Regions from separate parts of the Aurantimonas sp. C2-5-R2 genome, predicted to be linked through region 1. Evidence: riboswitches for the same ligand, from Rfam matches in the RefSeq annotation. Region 1 holds a riboswitch; the other holds the start of a gene.
What was found. Region 1 has a riboswitch for thiamine pyrophosphate ahead of thiB (thiamine ABC transporter substrate binding subunit). Riboswitches for the same ligand answer to the same signal wherever they lie in the genome.
Positions count from the first base shown of each region.

Region 2: it holds a riboswitch for thiamine pyrophosphate, as region 1 does, so the genes downstream of both, VQ044_RS23385 (YkoF family thiamine/hydroxymethylpyrimidine-binding protein) here and thiB (thiamine ABC transporter substrate binding subunit) in region 1, are expected to answer to the same signal.

Region 1 covers NZ_JAZHLJ010000076.1:1,210-14,020, forward strand. Annotated here, with positions in the region: gene VQ044_RS20425 (CatB-related O-acetyltransferase) at 1-574, opposite strand, end outside; gene yidC (membrane protein insertase YidC) at 609-2,423, opposite strand; gene rnpA (ribonuclease P protein component) at 2,423-2,812, opposite strand; gene rpmH (50S ribosomal protein L34) at 2,841-2,975, opposite strand; gene VQ044_RS20445 (M48 family metalloprotease) at 3,209-4,732, opposite strand; gene thiQ (thiamine ABC transporter ATP-binding protein) at 4,927-5,664, opposite strand; gene thiP (thiamine/thiamine pyrophosphate ABC transporter permease) at 5,661-7,286, opposite strand; gene thiB (thiamine ABC transporter substrate binding subunit) at 7,342-8,364, opposite strand; TPP riboswitch at 8,413-8,511, opposite strand; gene VQ044_RS20465 (thiamine diphosphokinase) at 8,634-9,272, shown strand; gene VQ044_RS20470 (HlyD family type I secretion periplasmic adaptor subunit) at 9,289-10,608, opposite strand; gene VQ044_RS20475 (type I secretion system permease/ATPase) at 10,653-12,455, opposite strand; tRNA gene VQ044_RS20480 (tRNA-Arg) at 12,791-12,811, shown strand, end outside.
Region 2 covers NZ_JAZHLJ010000129.1:416-5,821, forward strand. Annotated here, with positions in the region: partial or broken gene VQ044_RS23370 (IS5/IS1182 family transposase) at 229-363, opposite strand; gene VQ044_RS23375 (hypothetical protein) at 575-799, shown strand; gene VQ044_RS23380 (hypothetical protein) at 823-1,116, opposite strand; TPP riboswitch at 1,141-1,252, shown strand; gene VQ044_RS23385 (YkoF family thiamine/hydroxymethylpyrimidine-binding protein) at 1,244-1,852, shown strand; gene VQ044_RS23390 (ECF transporter S component) at 1,876-2,454, shown strand; gene VQ044_RS23395 (ATP-binding cassette domain-containing protein) at 2,429-4,873, shown strand; gene VQ044_RS23400 (hypothetical protein) at 5,037-5,249, opposite strand; partial or broken gene tnpB (IS66 family insertion sequence element accessory protein TnpB) at 5,383-5,406, opposite strand, start outside.

The sequences.
Region 1 (12,811 bases):
TGTCGATCGGCCAATCCCACCAGGCAAGCCGCAGCAGCCGCGCGATAGACGGCTCGCAAAACCGCAACCGGATGACCCGAGCCGGGTTGCCACCGACGATGCCATAGGCCGGCACGTCCCCGGTCACGACCGACCGTGCGGCAACGATCGCACCATCGCCGATCGTCACACCCGGCATGATCGTCGCGCCCTCGCCGATCCAGACATCGTTGCCGATGATCGTGTCGCCCTTCATGCCGGCGAGGATGGTCGCGAAATCGAACCCCTCTTCCCAGCCATGGCCGAAGATATTGAAGGGATAGGTCGAGATACCGGTCATCGCGTGGTTCGCACCGTTCATGACGAAGGACACAGCGGCCGCGATGGCGCAGAAGCGCCCAATCACAAGGCGATCCCCGAGAAACGGATAGAGATGACCGACGCAGCGCTCGACGAAGTGTTCCGGTCCCGCCGGGTCGTCGTAATAGGTGTATGCGCCGATTTCGATCTGCGGATGGTCGACGATCGGTTTCAGGAAACCAACCCGTGGATGCCCTTCCACCGGGTGAGGATCGTCCGGATCGGGTCCATGCATCGTCGGCCCTTCGCCTCTATCCGTCGGTGTCGGCTCAGCTCTGGGACGGTTTTTCCCGTCGCCGGAACAGGCCGCGCAGATTGTCCCACAGCTCGATCTTGGTACCGTTGCGCTTCATGATCACGCTCTGCTGGATGATCGACAGGAAGTTGTTCCATGTCCAGTAGATGACGAGGCCGGCCGGGAACGAGGCCAGCATGAAGGTGAAGATCACTGGCATCCAGGTGAAGATCATCTGCTGGGTGGGGTCCGGCGGCGTCGGGTTGAGCCGCATCTGGATGAACATCGTGATGCCCATCAGGATCGGCCAGACGCCGACCAACAAGAAGCTCGGCAGATCGACCGGAACCAGGCCGAAGAGATTGAAGATGCTGGTTGGATCGGGCGCGGCGAGATCCTGGATCCAGCCGAAAAACGGCGCATGCCGCATTTCGATGGTCACATAGAGGACCTTGTAGAGGGCGAAAAAGACCGGAATCTGGATCAGGATCGGCCAGCAGCCGGCCGCCGGATTGATCTTCTCCTCCTTGTAGATCCGCATCATCTCCTGCTGCTGCTTCTGCTTGTCGTCCTTGAAGCGTTCGCGCAGCTCGGTGATCTTGGGTTGCATGTTCTTCATGCGCGCCATGGATTTGTACGACTTGTTGGCGAGCGGGAAGAAGATCAGCTTGAGGACGACGGTAACCGCCAGGATGGCCAGGCCGAAATTGCCGATGAAGCGATAGAACCAGTCCAGCGCGTGGAACATCGGACGGGTGATGAAATAGAACCAGCCCCAGTCGATCAACTGGCCGAACTGGCGGATGTCGAGCGTGTCCTCGTAGCTGTCGATGACGTCGACGACCTTCGCGCCGGCGAAGGTGCGGTTGGTCGCGGTAGCGGTAGCGCCCGGAGCCAGTGTCATCGGATCGGCAACATATTCGGTCTGGTAGCGCGGCCGGTTGCCGGTCAGATAGAGGAAGCGCGACTGGAAGGGCTGCCCGGCCTGCGGGATCAGCGTCGTCGCCCAGTATTTATCGGTAATGCCGAGCCAGCCGCTGGCGACCTTCGGCGGCACGTAGCGCAGGTCGTCCTCGATCGCGGAATATTTGACTTCGGAGAGCCCGTCCTCGCCAAACACCCCGAGCAGCCCCTCGAACAGGACGTAGACGGAGGCCACCTCCGGCTTGGAGTAGCGGGTGACACGCCCGTAGGACGACAGGGTAACTGGCTGCGCGCCGTCGTTGCGCACCGTGTCTTCGACGGTGAACATGAAATTTTCATCGACGGAAATCTGCCGCGAGAAGGTCACGCCCGCGCCGTTCGTCGTGGTCAGCGTCACCGGCGTTTCCGGCGTCAGGGTCTGGTTGCCCTCGGCCTGCCAATTCGTCGTTGGACCGGGCAGATCGCCGGCATTCTGCCCGATATAGCCAAATTCGGCGAAATAGCCGGTCGGCAGGTTCTCGGGCGACAGCAGCACGATCGTCGGCGAGGTATCCTTGACGGTCTCATGGTAATTCTTGAGCCGCAGGTCGTCGAGGCGGGCGCCGGTCAGGTTGATCGAGCCCGACAGCGCCGGCGTGTCGATCGGGATGCGCGCACCGGAGGCGACGGCTTCTTCGCGGGTCGCCGGAACCGCCGCAACGGAACCCTCACTCGGCACGACGCTCTCGCGCCCCGCCGGCGCGACGACATTCTCCTGGGGGGTACCCGCCGGCGTCTGCGGGGTCTGCAACGAACCGTCGTTCTGAACCGTTTCTGTCGCTTGCCTCTGCGCGTCCATACGCGGGCTGACCACCAGAAACTGCCAGCCGACGAGAACCGCGATGGACAGCGCCATGGCGATCAGAAAGTTGCGGTTGTTTTCCATCAATCAGACCCCGATGGACGCCCTGGCGGACGCCGCTTCACTATGGTCGGATCGCGATCCGGCCGCTTCGCACGCGCAAACCGTCGGGACAGTTCGTCCTTCAGGGTGGCGAAGGGCATGGCCAGCACCTCGCGCCGCGCGACGATCACATAATCGATGCCGGGCGCCATGTCAGCCTCGGCGTCAAGGCGGATCGCCTCGCGCAGCCGGCGGCGGATTCGATTGCGCACGACGGCGTTGCCGACCTTCTTGGTCACTGTCAGACCGACGCGGGGAGCCTCGCCATCGCCCCGATCAAGGGCTTCGACAAAGAAAAACGGGCCGTTCAAGCGACGGCCCTTGCGCGCGGCCAGAAATTCCGCGCGATTTCTCATCTTGCCGACGGCCATCGGAGATCGTCCGGCGGCCGCGACGCAACTAGGCCGAGAGCCGCTTGCGGCCCTTGGCGCGACGCGCCGCGATGACCTTCTGGCCACCATTGGTCGCCATGCGCGAGCGGAAGCCATGACGGCGTTTACGGACGAGCCGGGACGGCTGATAGGTACGTTTCATCGTATCAATCCCGCGCTCGGATGCGCGGACCCTTCATGTGTTCCGAAATCTGGGTACGGAGCAGGAGGAAAGCGCGCAACAACCCGTCGCGCGGAACGCTGCCCACTCGTGTGGGCGCTTATAGGAAGGGTGGGGGGCAAAAGTCAATCGGCCGATGGCGCCTTCAAAGTGCGTTCGCGCAACATGGCCGACGCGACGCCAAGGGCTTCATGGCTACGCCGTCGCCTCCGACACTATTCCGTGACGATCTTGTAGCGCCCTCCCGCGCGGACCTCTTCCCGGCCCTCAAGGCCGTTCAAAAGACGGAACATCTGCGATTTGCGGTCGACGCCGACCATGCGAGTCGCCAACCTTTCGGCCGTGTCTCCCGCCGCAGCCGTCACGATCCGGATTCGCAGGGGCTTGAGCGCGGCCTTTTCCGAGGCGCTGAGCAGACGAAAGGAACTGGCGACACGATCGGCGACGGTGCCGACGGAAGCCGCGGACGCGGCCTGGACGGCCGTCAGGAACCGATAGACCTGGCCGCCCACGCGGATGATCGTCACCTCGAAGGCGTACTCGCCCCCGCGCGCCCGCGCCGAAACCGCGTCCAAGTTGCCGATCCGCCGTTTGCGGATGGTCGATGGATCAAGTCCGCCGATCCAGCCGCTGTTGACGTAATCAACGAGGCTGGTGGTTGCCGGCAGGGCCACACCATCGAACCGAATCGCGGTGTCGCCCGGCCCCGTCGCCATAACGGCTTCGGCGGTATTGTCGATAAGAAAGCCATCGGGAACCTCGAAGGTGATGCCGAGGCCGGGATGATAGAAACGCCGCTCGCGCACGTAACCTTCGGCGGCGGAGTCCCCGAACAGCATCCCGTCGATGCCCGACAGATACCGGTCGCGGTCGGTCGCGCCGGTACCGGACGGGCCATATTGGCGCGCGTGACGCGCGGCGAGGTCGATGCGTTGCGGTGCCGACGGATGCGAGGCGAGAAAATCGAGATTGGGATCGTTTGCCTGAAAGGCATTCCGGATCTTGGAATAGGAATCCATCGCACCCAGGAAGCGCGAAGCCGCAAACGGGTCGTACCCGGCGCGGGCGACGTGGCGGATCCCGAGCACATCGGCCTGCAATTCCTGCTTGCGAGAGAACTGAGCGAGATTCAGCCGATTGCGGGCGAGTGCGATCTCCCCGGCCGGCTCGCTGGCCAGAACTTCGTTCACGACGCGGCTGGCGATCTCGGCTGCCTGCTCGCGCTGCTGGCGCTCGATGCCGTGATTGGCGGTGACATGACCCATCTCGTGACCGATCACTGCCGCGACCTCGGCGGAATCGTTGGCCAGCGCCAGCAGACCGCGGGTCACATAGACGTAGCCGCCCGGCAGCGCGAAGGCGTTGACGTTCGGAGAATTCAGAACGGTGATTCGATAGGCGCGGTTCGGATCCTCCGTGACCGCCTGAAGCTTGCCGACGACCGTCGCCAGCGTCCGTTCGAGTTTCGGGTCGGAATAGGCGCCACCATACGCCGCCAGAATCTTCGGATGCTGCGCCCGTCCGATGACCGACTGCGGGTCGCCCTGCTGGATGTTTTCGAAGGTGATCGGCTGGCGCGTCGCCACATAGCCGGACTTGGCGTCACGACCGACATCACCGGCCAGACCGTCCAGGCTCGCCTCCAACGACGTACACGCACCAACCGCCAAAAGCGCGGCCAGCGCCGCGCCGCGAAGCGCCGCGCGTGTCACACGCCTTGCGGACCAGACCCCGGACATCATTTCCATCGGTGCGATCACCGCCCCCGCCAATATGCCGCAGAAATTCAGCTCTGCCCTGTTCGCACAAGACCCTTAGCCGAAACGCCACGCTCCGCGGAAGGATCGATCCGCAACACGACGTCGCAAATCCGCGGCGCGCCCCCTCATCATGGATGCCTTCCCGGCTAACAAGCAAATTCGCCGGAAATGCGTCATGAATCAGAAACCTTTGTGCCGAGATAGCGAGCGACACGCGGATCGGTCCGGCCCGACAGGATCGCGCGCGTCGGCCCCACCGCGAGCACCACGCCTCGATCGAGGAATGCGACGCGATCGGCGTGGTCGGCCGCGTCGTCCGGATGATGGGTCACCATCACCACGGTCATCGGACGCAGCGCGCGTTCCGCGCGAAGCGTCTTCAGCATCCCCAGCATTTCCTTGCGCAACGCCGGCCCCAGCGCCGCAAAGGGCTCGTCGAGCAGCAGCAGCGGACGATCGCGGAGGAAAGCGCGAGCGAGCGCGACGCGCTGGCGTTCGCCGCCGGACATCGTGGCGGGACGACGGGCCTCGAAACCCGCAAGGCCGACGGCCTCCAGCGCCTCCAAGACGCGGCGCCGGTCGTCGCCGGACAGGCGAAGATTCGGGGCGATGCCGAGCGCGACGTTGCGAAAAACATCGAGATGGGGAAACAAATTGTTTTCCTGGAAAACGATGCTGAGCGGCCGCTCGGCGGGGGCGACCCCGCTCATGTCGGCGCCAGCGATGACGACCCGTCCCGAATCGGGCGTCGCGAAACCGGCCGCCAGATCGAGCAGCGTCGACTTTCCCGCGCCGCTCGGCCCGATCACCGCCAGCCATTCGCCCTCGATCACCTTGAGATCGAACCGCATGTCGCTGCCCTCATAGGCCAGGCGAACGTCTTCGAAGGATAAGGCCAGCACCTCGCTCATCGCTTTTCTCCCGCGCCTGCCAGCCCGCGCTCGGCCAGCACCATCAGGCCGAGGCACAAAATACCGAGAATCAGCGCCAGACCGGCCGCGTCGCTGGTGCGATAGCTCCCCATGCGCTGCAACAGCAGATAGGGCAGCGTGACGAGGTCCTGGTTGCCGAACAGGGCGATCGCGCCGAGATCGCCGAGCGAAATCGCCAGCGCGAAGGCGAAGGCGAGGCCGAGCGCGGGGCGCATGGCCGGCCAGTCGACGAAGCGCAGCCGCGACAGGCCGGCGAGCCCCAGACTGGCCGCCAGTCGCCCGGTCGCCTGATTGGCAGCGGCCAGCGCCGGCCCGACGATCCGCACGATGAACGGCACGGCCATGGCGGCGTTGGTGGCGACGACGACATAAGGCGCGGCGGCGAAGACGTCGGTGACCTGACGCAACGCCAGAAACCAGCCGGCTCCGACGACGATCGGCGGCACCACGAGAACGAGGCTGGCGGCCGTCTCCAGCCCCTTGCGCGCCGTGTCTCGCCCACGACGAGCCCCGGACGGCGCGCCGCGCAAGGCTTCGAGGGCGAGGATCACCAGGACCGAGACGAGAAGCGCCAGCGATGCCGCGGCAAGGGCGATCGCCAGGCTGGTCAGCGCCGCGCGCCGGACCGCTGGATCGACGGCGAGCGAGACGAGGTCCGCCTGCAATCCGCGCACCAGAACCGCGACGAAGGGCGACAGGACGAAGGCTACTCCGAGCGACAGGATCGCGGCATCCATCGCCGCCCTCGCCCGGCTCGGCCGGTCGTAGCGCAGCGCCCGGCCGCCGAGGCCGAACCCGGCCGCGACATCACCGCCGAGCCGGGTCGCGAACCACAGGATGATGGCGGTCAGAGCGATTTGCAGGAGCGACAGCGCGATCGCCCGACCGGGGTCGAACTCATAGCGAAGCGCCTGATAGATCGCGACTTCCAGCGTCGTCGCGCGGGGTCCGCCGCCGAGGACGAGGACGAGCGTGAAACTCGTCACGCAGAGCATGAAGACGAGGCTCGCCGCCGCCGGAAGGCTGGCGCGGATCGCCGGCCATTCGAGCAGCCGGAAGGTGGCGAGCGGCGTGAGAGACAATTGCCCGGCGAGCTTCCAGCTTTCGGCCGGCACACGATCCAGCGCCGCCACCATCAGCCGGGCGGCCAGCGGCAGGTTGAAGAAGACATGGGCGATCAAGATGCCGGCCAGGCCATAGACGTCGAGGCGCGGCAGCCCGATCGCGGCGAAGGCGCCGGACAGCACGCCGTTGCGGCCCCAGATCGTGATGATGGCCAGCGCCCCGACGAGAACCGGCAGCGCTTGCGGCAAGAGGAACAGCCGCAGCACCGCCCGGTGTCCGGGAAAACGGGCGCGGTGGAGCGCGACGGCCAGGGGCACAGCGCCGGCAAGTGACAAGAGCGTCGACAGCGCCGCCTGCTCCAGGGTGAAGAGCACGACGCCCCGGATATAGCGGTCGGCGAAGAGCGCCGGCAGATCGGGCACGGCACCCGTCGCCGCGAGCAGGAACACGAAAGCGCCGCCGAGAAAGACGATCAGGACCGCGGCGGCGGCAAAGCCGAGGCCGATGCGAAGGGTCCGGTCGGTGGCGCCGGTCATGGCCGCGCGCGCGCGCGAGCCCCGCCGCGCCGTCCACCGCGGACGCCCAGGCGCATCAGCGGCCGATCGCCTCGAGCCATTCCTGCGTCCAGGCCTTGCGGTTCGCCGCAACCGTCTCGGGATCGATGAACAGCGGCGTCTCCACCTTGACCAACCGGTCGAACGCCTCCGGCATTTCGATGCCGTCGATCACCGGCAGCGTCCAGTTGGTGGTCGGAATGATCGACTGGATTTCGGGGGTCAGCATGAATTTTAGGAATTGGCGCGCCAGATCCGGCTGATCGGCGTTCTTGAGCAGGCCCGCGACCTCGATCTGGAGATACTGGCCTTCCGAAAAGGCCGCGGCCTGATAGCGCTCGGAGCCTTCCTCGACCATGTGATAGGCCGGCGATGTCGTATAGCTCAGCACCAGCGGCACCTCGCCATTGGTGAACAGGCCATAGGCCTCGCTCCAGCCGGGCGTGACAGTCAGAATGCGGTCGGAGAGCTTTGCCCATTTGGCTTTCGCCTCCTCGCCATAGACCGCTTTCATCCATAAAAGCAGGCCGAGGCCCGGGGTCGAGGTCCGCGCGTCCTCGATGGCGATCTTCTGCTCGGAATCGCCGGACACGAGGTCGTCGAGGCTCTTCGGCGGATTGTCGATAGCCTCGGTGTCGTAGACGACGGCGAGATAGGAATAGTCGTAGGGCACGAAGACCGGATCGGAAAAGCCCGTCGGCACCGTCAGCTTGGACAGATCGACGCCGCTGTCGGCGAACAGGCCCGTCGCCTTGGCTTCGGGAATGAGGTCGGAGGTCAGCCCGAGAGCGATGTCGGCGTCGCTCGTCTCGCCCTCCAGCTTCAGCCGGTTGAGGATCGCGACCCCATCCTCCAGGCCGACGAACTTCAGGTCGCAATCGCAGACGGCCTCGAACGCCGCCTCGATCTTAGGCCCCGGACCCCATTCGGGCGTGAAGCTTTCATAGGTATAGATGGTGAGCGTCGGCTTGGCGTCCTGCGCCACGGCGGGAGTCACGAAAGTGGACAGCGCGGCGAGGACAGCGGCGCCAGACAAAAGTTGCGAACGGATGGGAGTCATGGCGGGGCCTTTCGATGCCGCGACGTCGGAAGAGCCGCGCCGCGAGGGCCTCGCGAACGCCCGCAATCCCTCCGCCGGTACGATCCGGATCAGGTTCGACGGGTTGGCGCGACGCCTCTCAGCCCGAAGGCACCCCGTGTGAGCTGCCGAAGATTTAGCGGCAAGCTCTGCCACCGGCAAGGGCAACCGGTGCAACGGCCACTGCTTCGAACGGATGGACACGTTTTTCCCCTCCCCTTCGCCGCTTCCACGCGCTAGATCACGGCGCCATGCGCTTCACGATCCTTCTTGCCGGCCGCGTCGATCCGACACCCGCCCTTGTTAATGCAGTATCCGGCACGCGGGTGATCGCCGCCGACGACGGAATTCGCCATGCCACGGCGTTGGGGCTCACACCGGAACTGTGGGTCGGCGATTTCGATTCCAGCCCGGCGATTGCGGCCGGCGAATTCTCCGACATTCCCCGCGAGACCTTTCCGAGCGACAAGGACCAGACCGACGGCGAACTCGCCATCGACGCGGCGGTCGCTCGGGGCGCGAGCCGGCTGCTGCTTGTCGGCGCGCTCGGCGGTCCACGCAGCGACCATGCCTTCGCCCATCTCATCCTGGCGCTGCGCTTTGCCGCGCGCGGCCTCGATGTCGAGCTGTTCGACGGCCGTGAGCATGGTTGGCCGCTGTCCCCGGAGCCGCGCCGCTTCGATCTGACCCCCGGCGCGCAATTCTCGATCCTGAAATTCTCGGATCTGTCGGGACTGACAGTCGTGGGCGCGAAATGGCCGCTGGCCGATGTCGACGTGCCGTTCCATTCGATCCTGACCCAATCGAACGAGGCGCTCGGCGAGATCGTCGTCGGGTTGCAGGAGGGCTCAGCGATGCTGATCGCCCAGGCCGACCCCACGGTGCGGTGAGGCGATGCCGAGCGGTTCAATCCTCCCGGAAGGCCCTTGAGAAACTGTCGGTGATGGGCTTGGCGAGATATTCCAGGAAGGTGCGCTCGCCGGTCGCGATATAGGCCTCCACCGGCATGCCCGGATAAATCTGGTCGCGGCTGATTTCGGGTGGCAGGTCGTCGATCATGCTGAGCCGGGCGGTGTAGTAGGGTTGCCGGGTGGTCTGGTCGATCAGCCGGTCGGCGGAAAGATAGGTGACCTTCGCCTCCACGGTCGGCGTGGTGCGCGTATTGAGCGCGCTGAACCGCAGCCGGGCCCTTTGTCCGAGCGAGATGACGTCGACATCCTGCGGCGAGACCCGAGCCTCGATGAGGAGATCTTCGCCGGTCGGCAGGAGTTCGAGGAGCTGATCGCCAGGCCCCACTACGCTGCCGGAGGCATTCACGCTCATCTTGATGATGATCCCATCGCTCGGCGAACGAACGATGATGCGATCGAGCACATCCTCGGCCGACCGCAGCTGTTCTTCGGTATCGGAGACCTGCGCCCGGATTTCATTGAGCTGCGTCACCGCGGTCTCGACGCGCTGCGTTTCGAGCCGCGCCAGCTGCGCCTGCGCTTCGACGATCTGGATTTTCGCCGCCAGAATGCTGGAAACACCCTGCCCTACCTGACCGACCAGATCTGCCTCGCTGCGAAGCAGCGCGGTATATTCCGAGCGATTGGTCAGGCCCTTGTCCAGCAGCGTGCGCTTGCGCGACACTTCCTCCCGAACGACTTCGAGTTGGCGCTCGATCGCCGTCTGCTGCGCGGTCATCCCCTCGATCTGCTCGCGGAGGGCCTGGACACGCTGGCCCATGATCACCTGTTCCTGGCGGTGACGGTCCAATCGGGCGGTGAACTCGCGTTCCTGCTCGATGAGAAGATCGCCGATGCCTTCTGTCCCGGCCAACTGGCGCAACACCGGCGGAAACGACAACATCTCCAGGCCGTCGCGCTCGGAGGTCAGCCGCTCGGTCCGCGCCTCCAGGCCAACCATCTGTTTCTGCAGACGATTGCGTTGCGCTTTGGGAGCTGTCGGATCCAGGGCGAACAGCGCTTGTCCCGCCTTGATGCGCTCGCCCTCGCGCACGAGGATGCTCCGTACGATCCCACCTTCCAGATGCTGGACCCCCTGGTTCTTGCCGGCCGCCGCGACCACCCCCGGCGCGACCGCGGCGCTCGCCAGCGGCGCCAGTGCGGCCCAGGCCCCGAAGCCCAACAGGAAGATCGCCGAGAGCGCGACTCCCGTCACGGTGATCAGGCGTATTCCGGTCTTGACGTCGCTAGCCCAGCCGTCGCCGTTCTTCGTCATGGGTATCCGCTCCATTGTCGGCGACCGCGCCATCAAGCCGCCGGTCAGCTGTCAGCCGTCTCGGGGTTCCGCCCGCCGGCGACCACGGCCGGAAAACGCCCGGTGACGACCGGGAACGATGCCGGCGAGGCTTCCGCCCGATCGTTGGAAGCCGCGCGCGCGGCCTCTTGGGCCGCCTTCGCCTTCTGGACCTGGCGCGCGAACACCTCTTGTCGCGGCCCGAAATCCTGCACGGCCCCGTCGCGCAGGATCATGATCTTGTCGGCCCGTTCGGCAATCGGCCGGCGCTGTGTGACCAGGAGCACCGTCACCTTCGCCTCGCGGGCCGATGCAAGCGCCTTGTCCAGCGCCATCTCGCCTTCGGTGTCGAGATTGGCGTTGGGCTCGTCGAGAACGAGCAGCTTCGGCGATCCATAAAATGCCCGGGCCAGGCCGACGCGCTGGCGTTGTCCGCCGGATAATTGCTGTCCCGCCGGCCCGATGATCGTGTCATAGCCCTTCGGCAATCGCTGGATCAGGTCGTGAACCTCGGCTTTCCTCGCCGCATCGATGATTGCCTCATCATGCGCGTCGGGATCGAATCTGGCGATGTTTTGCGCGATCGTCCCCGGTAGGAGCTCAACGTCCTGGGCCAGATAACCGACATGGCGTCCGAGATTCTCCCTGTCCCAGTTGCGGATATCGGCCCCATCGACACGAATGGCGCCCGAACGGATATCGATGCCCCCGACGATGGCGCGCATGAGCGTCGATTTGCCGGCGCCCGAGGGACCAACCACCACGACGCAGTCGCCGGCCGGAATCTCGGCCGAGATCCGTTTGAGCAACGGGTCGGCGTTCGGTGCATTGGGCGGAAACACGACGACATTCTCGAGCGACAGGCGCCCGACGGGATCGGGCAGATCGGTCGCGGCGGGCTTGGTTCCAAGCACGGCGAGCAGCACGCTTAGCCGGCCCCAGGCCTTGCGCGCATCGACGGCGGGCTTCCACCCGGCGATGACCTGGTCGATCGGCTGGAGTCCGCGACCGGAAATCAGCGAGGAGGCGAAGATCATCCCGGCGGTCATTTCGCCAGCCAGCACCAGATAGCCGCCATAGCCGAGGATGGCGATCTGCAATCCGATGCGAAGCGTGCGGGAGACACCGGCATAGATCGCATTGATGCGGTTCAGCCGGTCCTGCGCGTCGAGCGACCGCGCTTCCTGTCCGCCCCATGCTCCCACGACATTGCCCACCATGCCCATCGCCGTGATACTTTCGGCGCCGCGGGCGAAGGACTGCGCCGCGAGCATTGCGGCCATCGCCTGCTCGCCGGCTTCGCCGACCGGGCGCTGCATCGCGTGCTGATTGGCCCAGGCGAGCAAAGCCAGGACGGTCGCGCCACCCAGCGTCAGCCAGAAAAGATGCGGGTGGATGAAATAGAGAATCCCGATGAAGAACGGAACGAAGGGCAGGTCGAAATAGGCCAGCAGGGCGCGGCCGGATATGAACCCGCGGACCGTGGCGAGATCGCGCAGCGGCTGGACGTCGCCGAGCGAGGCTCGCGGGCCGCGCATCGCGCCGATGAGCGCCCGAGCGCCGGTCCCGGCCTCCAGCCGCGCGGCGATCCGGCCGCAGATCATCGAACGGATCGCGTCGACCGCGCCGAGCAAGACCAGCGCCGCCACCGCGATGACGGAAATGAACGCCAGCGTCTCGACGGAGGCCGACGACAGCACGCGGTCATAGATCTGCAGCAGATAGATTGGCTGAATCAGAAGCAGGATGTTGATGACGAAGCTGAAGACGATCAGAGCGATGAAGCCGCTGGCAAGATCAAGGCCGAAACGTCGATCATATCCGGTCAATTCGATCCCGCCCTGCTCCAGTTTTCACCAATGAGGTAACTCTCGATAGCACAAGGCCGTGGAAACCCCGACCCAAATTGCCGGTCACGCGACAGCGGTCGGAAGCCGGCCCCCACGAGACTTGCCTTGTTTCATTCAAACGCATTTACCGGGCAACGACAATACGGCGCCCAGGCGCGCCCCGCGCCTGGGCGCCGTAGCGGCCGCGATCTCCCTGCGCGGGCGTGGGCCAGGCTTTGCGCGGCGGCCACGACGGGCGGCGGCGCTGGCCCAATCCGCCTCATCGAACAAGGCTTGGCGCCGGCGGCGGGATTCGATTATGGTGCGCCCGGCGTGGTCCCGTAGCTCAGCAGGAT
Region 2 (5,406 bases), on a different contig from region 1:
GTCTGGGCCGTCGCTCCCGACGCCATGGTCAGCGTCAAGATCGTGCCAGCGGCCAAAATCAGATTACGCATAAGTCCTCCATGCAGTGCTGTTCTCTTCTTAGCGGGAATATAAAGTCGCGCCGCACAATAGCAATCATTTGAAAGGGGCGCCTACGGTGCGTGCGGTTTCGGGGCTGGAGGTGATCACGCGCGGCTCAGTGTCTGAATCAAAACGACTGGTGCAATTTCAAGGTCTTGCGAGCCGTCGGGTGAGTGTGCGGATGTTTGCGATGAAGACCCAGGCCTGGGCGGAAGCGATGGCGCGTTCGAAGTCCTTTGCCAGTCTTCGGCATCGTCCCAGCCATGCGAAGGATCGCTCGACATGCGCTGATCGCGACCACCCCCCTGGGTGGGCGTCATCGGAGCTGACGGGCGGGGTGCGATGCGGTCAGATAGCCATCGATTACGACGACATCTGATGCGCAAGGCTCACATCAACATCGTGATTGGATGATGTGGATCAAATCGGGATTTTCAGCGCCGGGCTATCCTATTGCTCGTGATCACCGGCAAGCCTGGGGAGAATAGGAAAAGTGAGTATCCAGACGCGTATTGCTTTGCTGATTTACGGCATGGTCAACGCCGTTTTATTTGGGGTCGGCGCGATCACCGTGCTTTCGTTTCCCGCCCTGCAGGAACAATGGAAATATCTGATTCCGCTGGTCGTCGCTTTGAGCTTGGTACTCGCCGCACCGATCGCCTGGATTATCGCGCCGCGGCTTCGAGCGAGATATTGGCGGAACAACGACCGCCGGTAACGAAAGTGCCTCGGATGCTGTTTTCAGCCGGATACCGCTGTCGAGAGCAGGGCTTGGTGTTGCTCTCTTTCCTCACGCCCGAGCCCATGGCTGCGGAACACATCAATTAAAACGGAATCCACGATCGTCGAAATCCTTTCACCGGCAACCCCGTAAAGCGTCAAAAGCTGGGACAGTTGCACGGCTTTGCGGTTCGATGAAGGATTGCGGCGGTAGGGCCCCGCATTCGACAATTCGCGGATCGAACACCGAGTTATTTCTTCCCGGACAGCCTCGTTTCCGCAGAGGTGGCGCGCGCCGAGGCGGAAAGATTGCATCGAAGATATCGAAGCTGTAACAGTCACCCGTGACAGGGGTGCTCCGCGACGCTGGGGCTGAGAGGAAGGCGGCAGGCCTTCGAACCCTCAAGCTGATCTGGGTAATGCCAGCGGAGCGAGGCGAGCGATGTTTTCCGGCGCACAGATTTCCCTTTATCCGATGACGGACGGATTTGTCTCCGTCATTCTCGGCTCCTTGAGCGCGCTCGATCCCTATCGCGAGCGCTTCCGCATCGAGACGGACGACATTTCGACGCTGATCGTCGGCCCGCCCGAAGAGCTGTTCGCCGCCATGCGCGACCTCTTCGTCGCCGCCGCGAAGACCGGAACCCACACCGTCCTGTCCGCGACCGTCTCGCGCGGCTGCCCCGGCGAGCCGGACGATGGGCTCTGCACGCCGACCGCCGATCTCCAGCCGCACGGCGATCTGGAAGAGCGCGTCCGCGGCGCCGTCTCGGCCGTCGCCGCGGCCGCCCCGACAACCCAAGCCGTTTCGGCGCAGTTCTCCTACTATCCGCTCGGCGCCGCCTACCACATGGACGAGATCTACGCCTGTATCGATTTCCTGAAGACGTCCGGGGTCTTCGACCGCTCGAAGAACTTTTGCACCAAACTTTCGGGCGATGCCGGGCCGGTCTTCGCGGCGCTGTCAGAAGCGTTCCTGCGCTTCGCGCCGGCCGAGGCCCACGTCGCCCTCGACGTGACCGTCTCGGCCAACAGCCCTTCCAACGCCTGACCTTCAACCACAGGAGCTTTGCCATGCCATCCGCTTGGACCCTGCGCGAAACGCTGATCGTCGCCGTGCTCGGCGCCGTCTTCGCGGTGCTTTATCTCGGCTGGGTGCAGTTGTGGCTCATCGCACAGGCCGTGTTCGGCGCGATCTCCATGGATGTCTTCATGGGGTTTTGGTTCATCGCCTCGATAGTGGCGGCCGCAATCATCCGCAAGCCGGGCGTGGCCTTCGGCGCGGAAGTGCTGGCGGCCGCGGTGCAGGTCCTGCTCGGCAGCCCGGCCGGCCTGCTCCTGATCGTGACCGGGATGGTGCAGGGCGCCGGTGCCGAACTCGTCTTCGCGCTGACCCGCTGGCGCAACTATTCTCTGCCCGTCCTGATGGCGGCCGGCATCGGCGCGGCGGTGTTCAGCTTCGTCTACACTTGGATTCGCTTCGACTACGCGGCTCTCGCCCCCGGCCTCATCGTCGTCATGTTCGTCATTCGGTGCCTCTCCGGGGCGCTGCTCGGCGGGCTTCTCGGCTATTATGTCGTGGAGGCGCTCTACAGGACCGGCGTGCTGCACGGTCTGAAGATCGACGATGAACGGCGGGCAGCGCTTGCCTAACGAGGTATCGCTGCCGCCGGCGGCAGCGTGGCGGCGCACGGCGATCACCTTCCCCTACGCGCCGGCACCCGCCGTCGGACCGGTCGATTTCGCCGTCTCGCGTGGCGAGCGCGTTCTCCTTTTGGGGCCCTCGGGGTCCGGCAAGTCGTCGCTGCTTCTCGCTCTGACCGGGCTTATCCCAACGAGCGTGCCGGCCAGGATCGACGGCAAGACCGCGATCTTCGGCGAAAACACCGAGCGCCGCTTGCCGGCGGCCTGGTCGAAATGCGTAGCGCAGTACTTCCAGGACGCCGATCAAGTCTTATGCGGCATGAGCGTCAAGGACGAGATCGCTTTCGCGCTCGAAAATCAGGCCGTGCCACCGTCCCAGATCGAGCGACGCGTCTTGGCGCTGATGACCCGGCTCGGTTTGCCGTGGGAGTGGCGCGACCGACGCTCGCTGGCGATGTCGGGGGGCGAGCGCCAGCTCGTCGCGCTCGCCGCAATCCTCGCCCAGGACGCACCGATCCTCTTGGCCGACGAGCCGACGGCCCATCTGTCACGCGAGGCCGCGGATCGGTTGCGCGCCCTTCTCGCCGAGACCGGCCGCACCTGCCTCATCGTCGACCACCGGCTGGACGGGCTGATCGAGACGATCGACCGCGTCGTGGTCCTCGACCGGCGCGGCCATGTCATGGCCGCCGCAAGTCCACGTCAGCTCTTCCGCAACCATCATTCCGCCCTCGTCGCCGAGGGCGTCTGGCGGCCGGCGGCGAGCGATCTCGACGCTCATTTGATCGCCGAGGACGTCGTGCTGGCGAAACCGCCCTTGACCGTGACGGAAGCGCTCGCGCAACTGCCGCGCGATGGTCCGGGCGCGCCCGGACACGATCGGGCTCGCGCGGCCGTCTCCACCTTCGTTGCCGACCGTCTGCCGGACGGGAACCGCGTCAACCCGTCCGGGCCACCGGTCGCGAGCCTCGAGAATGCCGATTGCGCGCCCTTCCTCGGCCCCGTTGTCCTGAAGGACGTCGATCTGTCCGTCCGCGCCGGGGAAATCGTCGGGCTCCTGGGCAGAAACGGTGCCGGCAAGTCGACGCTCGGCGCCAGCCTTGCCGGACTTTTACGCCTCAAGCGCGGCCGCCGGCACGGCGCGCCCGGCGCGATCGCGCTGCAATCTCCCGAAGACCAATTCGCCACCGGCTCGGTCCGCGACGAGATCGCCGCGATGCTGCCGCGGCGCCTTGCCGGCGGCGAGCGGTCGGAGCGCGTCGCCGCGGCGCTTCGCGATTATGGATTGACCGCGCTGCAAACGCGCCATCCATTCACGCTGTCGGAAGGAGAAAAGCGCCGGCTGTCGCTGGCGGCGATCGACGCCGCCGACCGCTGGCGACTGATCGTCCTCGACGAGCCGACGGCGGGGCTGGACGCGACCGGCGCCGCGGAGCTTGCCCGGCGCATCGAGGCTCTGCGGAACAAAGGGCGGGCGCTTGTCGTCATCACCCATGATTTGGACTTCGCGCTGCGGGTCGCCGACCGCGCGGTCATTCTGGGCGGAGGCGGCGTGGTCGCGCGGGGGTACGGCGAAAGACCTTCTCCTCGACACACGGCTCTTGGCCGAACACGGCCTCGCGGAGCCGGCGGCGGCGCCGGCCCTGCGCTGGCTGGAAGACCGACCGTCATGTTGAGACGCCTCAATCCACTAACCATGCTCGGCGTCTGCCTCGTCTGGATCGTCGCGACGACGCTCGTCTTCGAGATCGGCTTCCAACTCTTCGCTATCGTGCTGTTTGCTGGGATGCTTCTCATCGTCAACCGGACCTCGCCGCTGCTGCTTATGGTCTTGATGGTCCCGTTTGCCCTGTTCGGCTTCGGCTTCTTCACCACCAATGTCCTCTTTCGACAGGACAACACCGAGGCGCTGGCCGTTTTCTCCCACGATCTCGCGGCATCGGACGCCATCCTGGCGGGCTTCGTCCTCTTCCTGCGGGCGATCGCGGGTGGCATGATTTCGGTCTTCTTCGCGTTGACGATCGATCCGGGCGGCTTCGTGCGCGCGTCGGCCGCCTATCTCGGGCTGCCGCCGAGGATTGCGTACGCGCTGTTTGCGGCGATGCAGATCGTGCCGGACCTTGCTTTGAAAGCGCGACAGGTCCGCCTCGCCAACGCCATGCGGAAGGGGCAAGAGCTCAAACGTCTCGCTTCGCCGGCTGAAATCGCCCATCTGATCATTCCGTTGATTGCCTACGCCATTCGCCGCGCCGGGCGCACCGCCATCGCCATGGAAGCGCGCGGCTTTTCGCCCGACCGGTCAAGAACGATGATCGACGTGCCGGGTTTTTCCGCCGGGGATGCCGTGTTTGCGCTCGCCCTCGCGGCAACGCTCGTCTTGGCGGTGGACATGTCCGCTGACGGAGCGCTCTCGGCAATATGGCTTTGAGCGGATGAAGACTTCCGTCATTTGTATCGAATCAACGTCATAGAATCGGCGGGATCGGCCAAATCCAAACGGATAGTCCGTATCGTCCGATTGAATCGCACCTGAACCCGCTCGCAGACACCCATCAGCGGCTATCACCGAGCTCAGCATGAATGAGCATGGCTTACGACCCGTAATAGAAGTAAATCGCCACGCAGGTCGCGAAGCCGACGATGAAGTTCATTGGCGCACCGATCTTGACGAAGTCCATAAAGCGGTAGTTGCCGGCGGCATAGACCAGCGTGTTGGTCTGGTAGCCGATCGGTGTGGCGAAGCATGCGGAGGCGCCGAACATCACCGCGACGACGGCAGCCCTGGGATCGAGCCCGAGCGCCAAGAAAAGGCTGATCGCGATGGGCGTTACGACGATCGCGGCAGCATTGTTGGTGATGATCTCGGTAATCCGCGGCAGCGCAGGACGACGATCATGGTGCGTGCGTCGCGCGGATTTTTCGATGCCGTGGTCTGGCGTCCCAGACCAGAATCTTCAATCT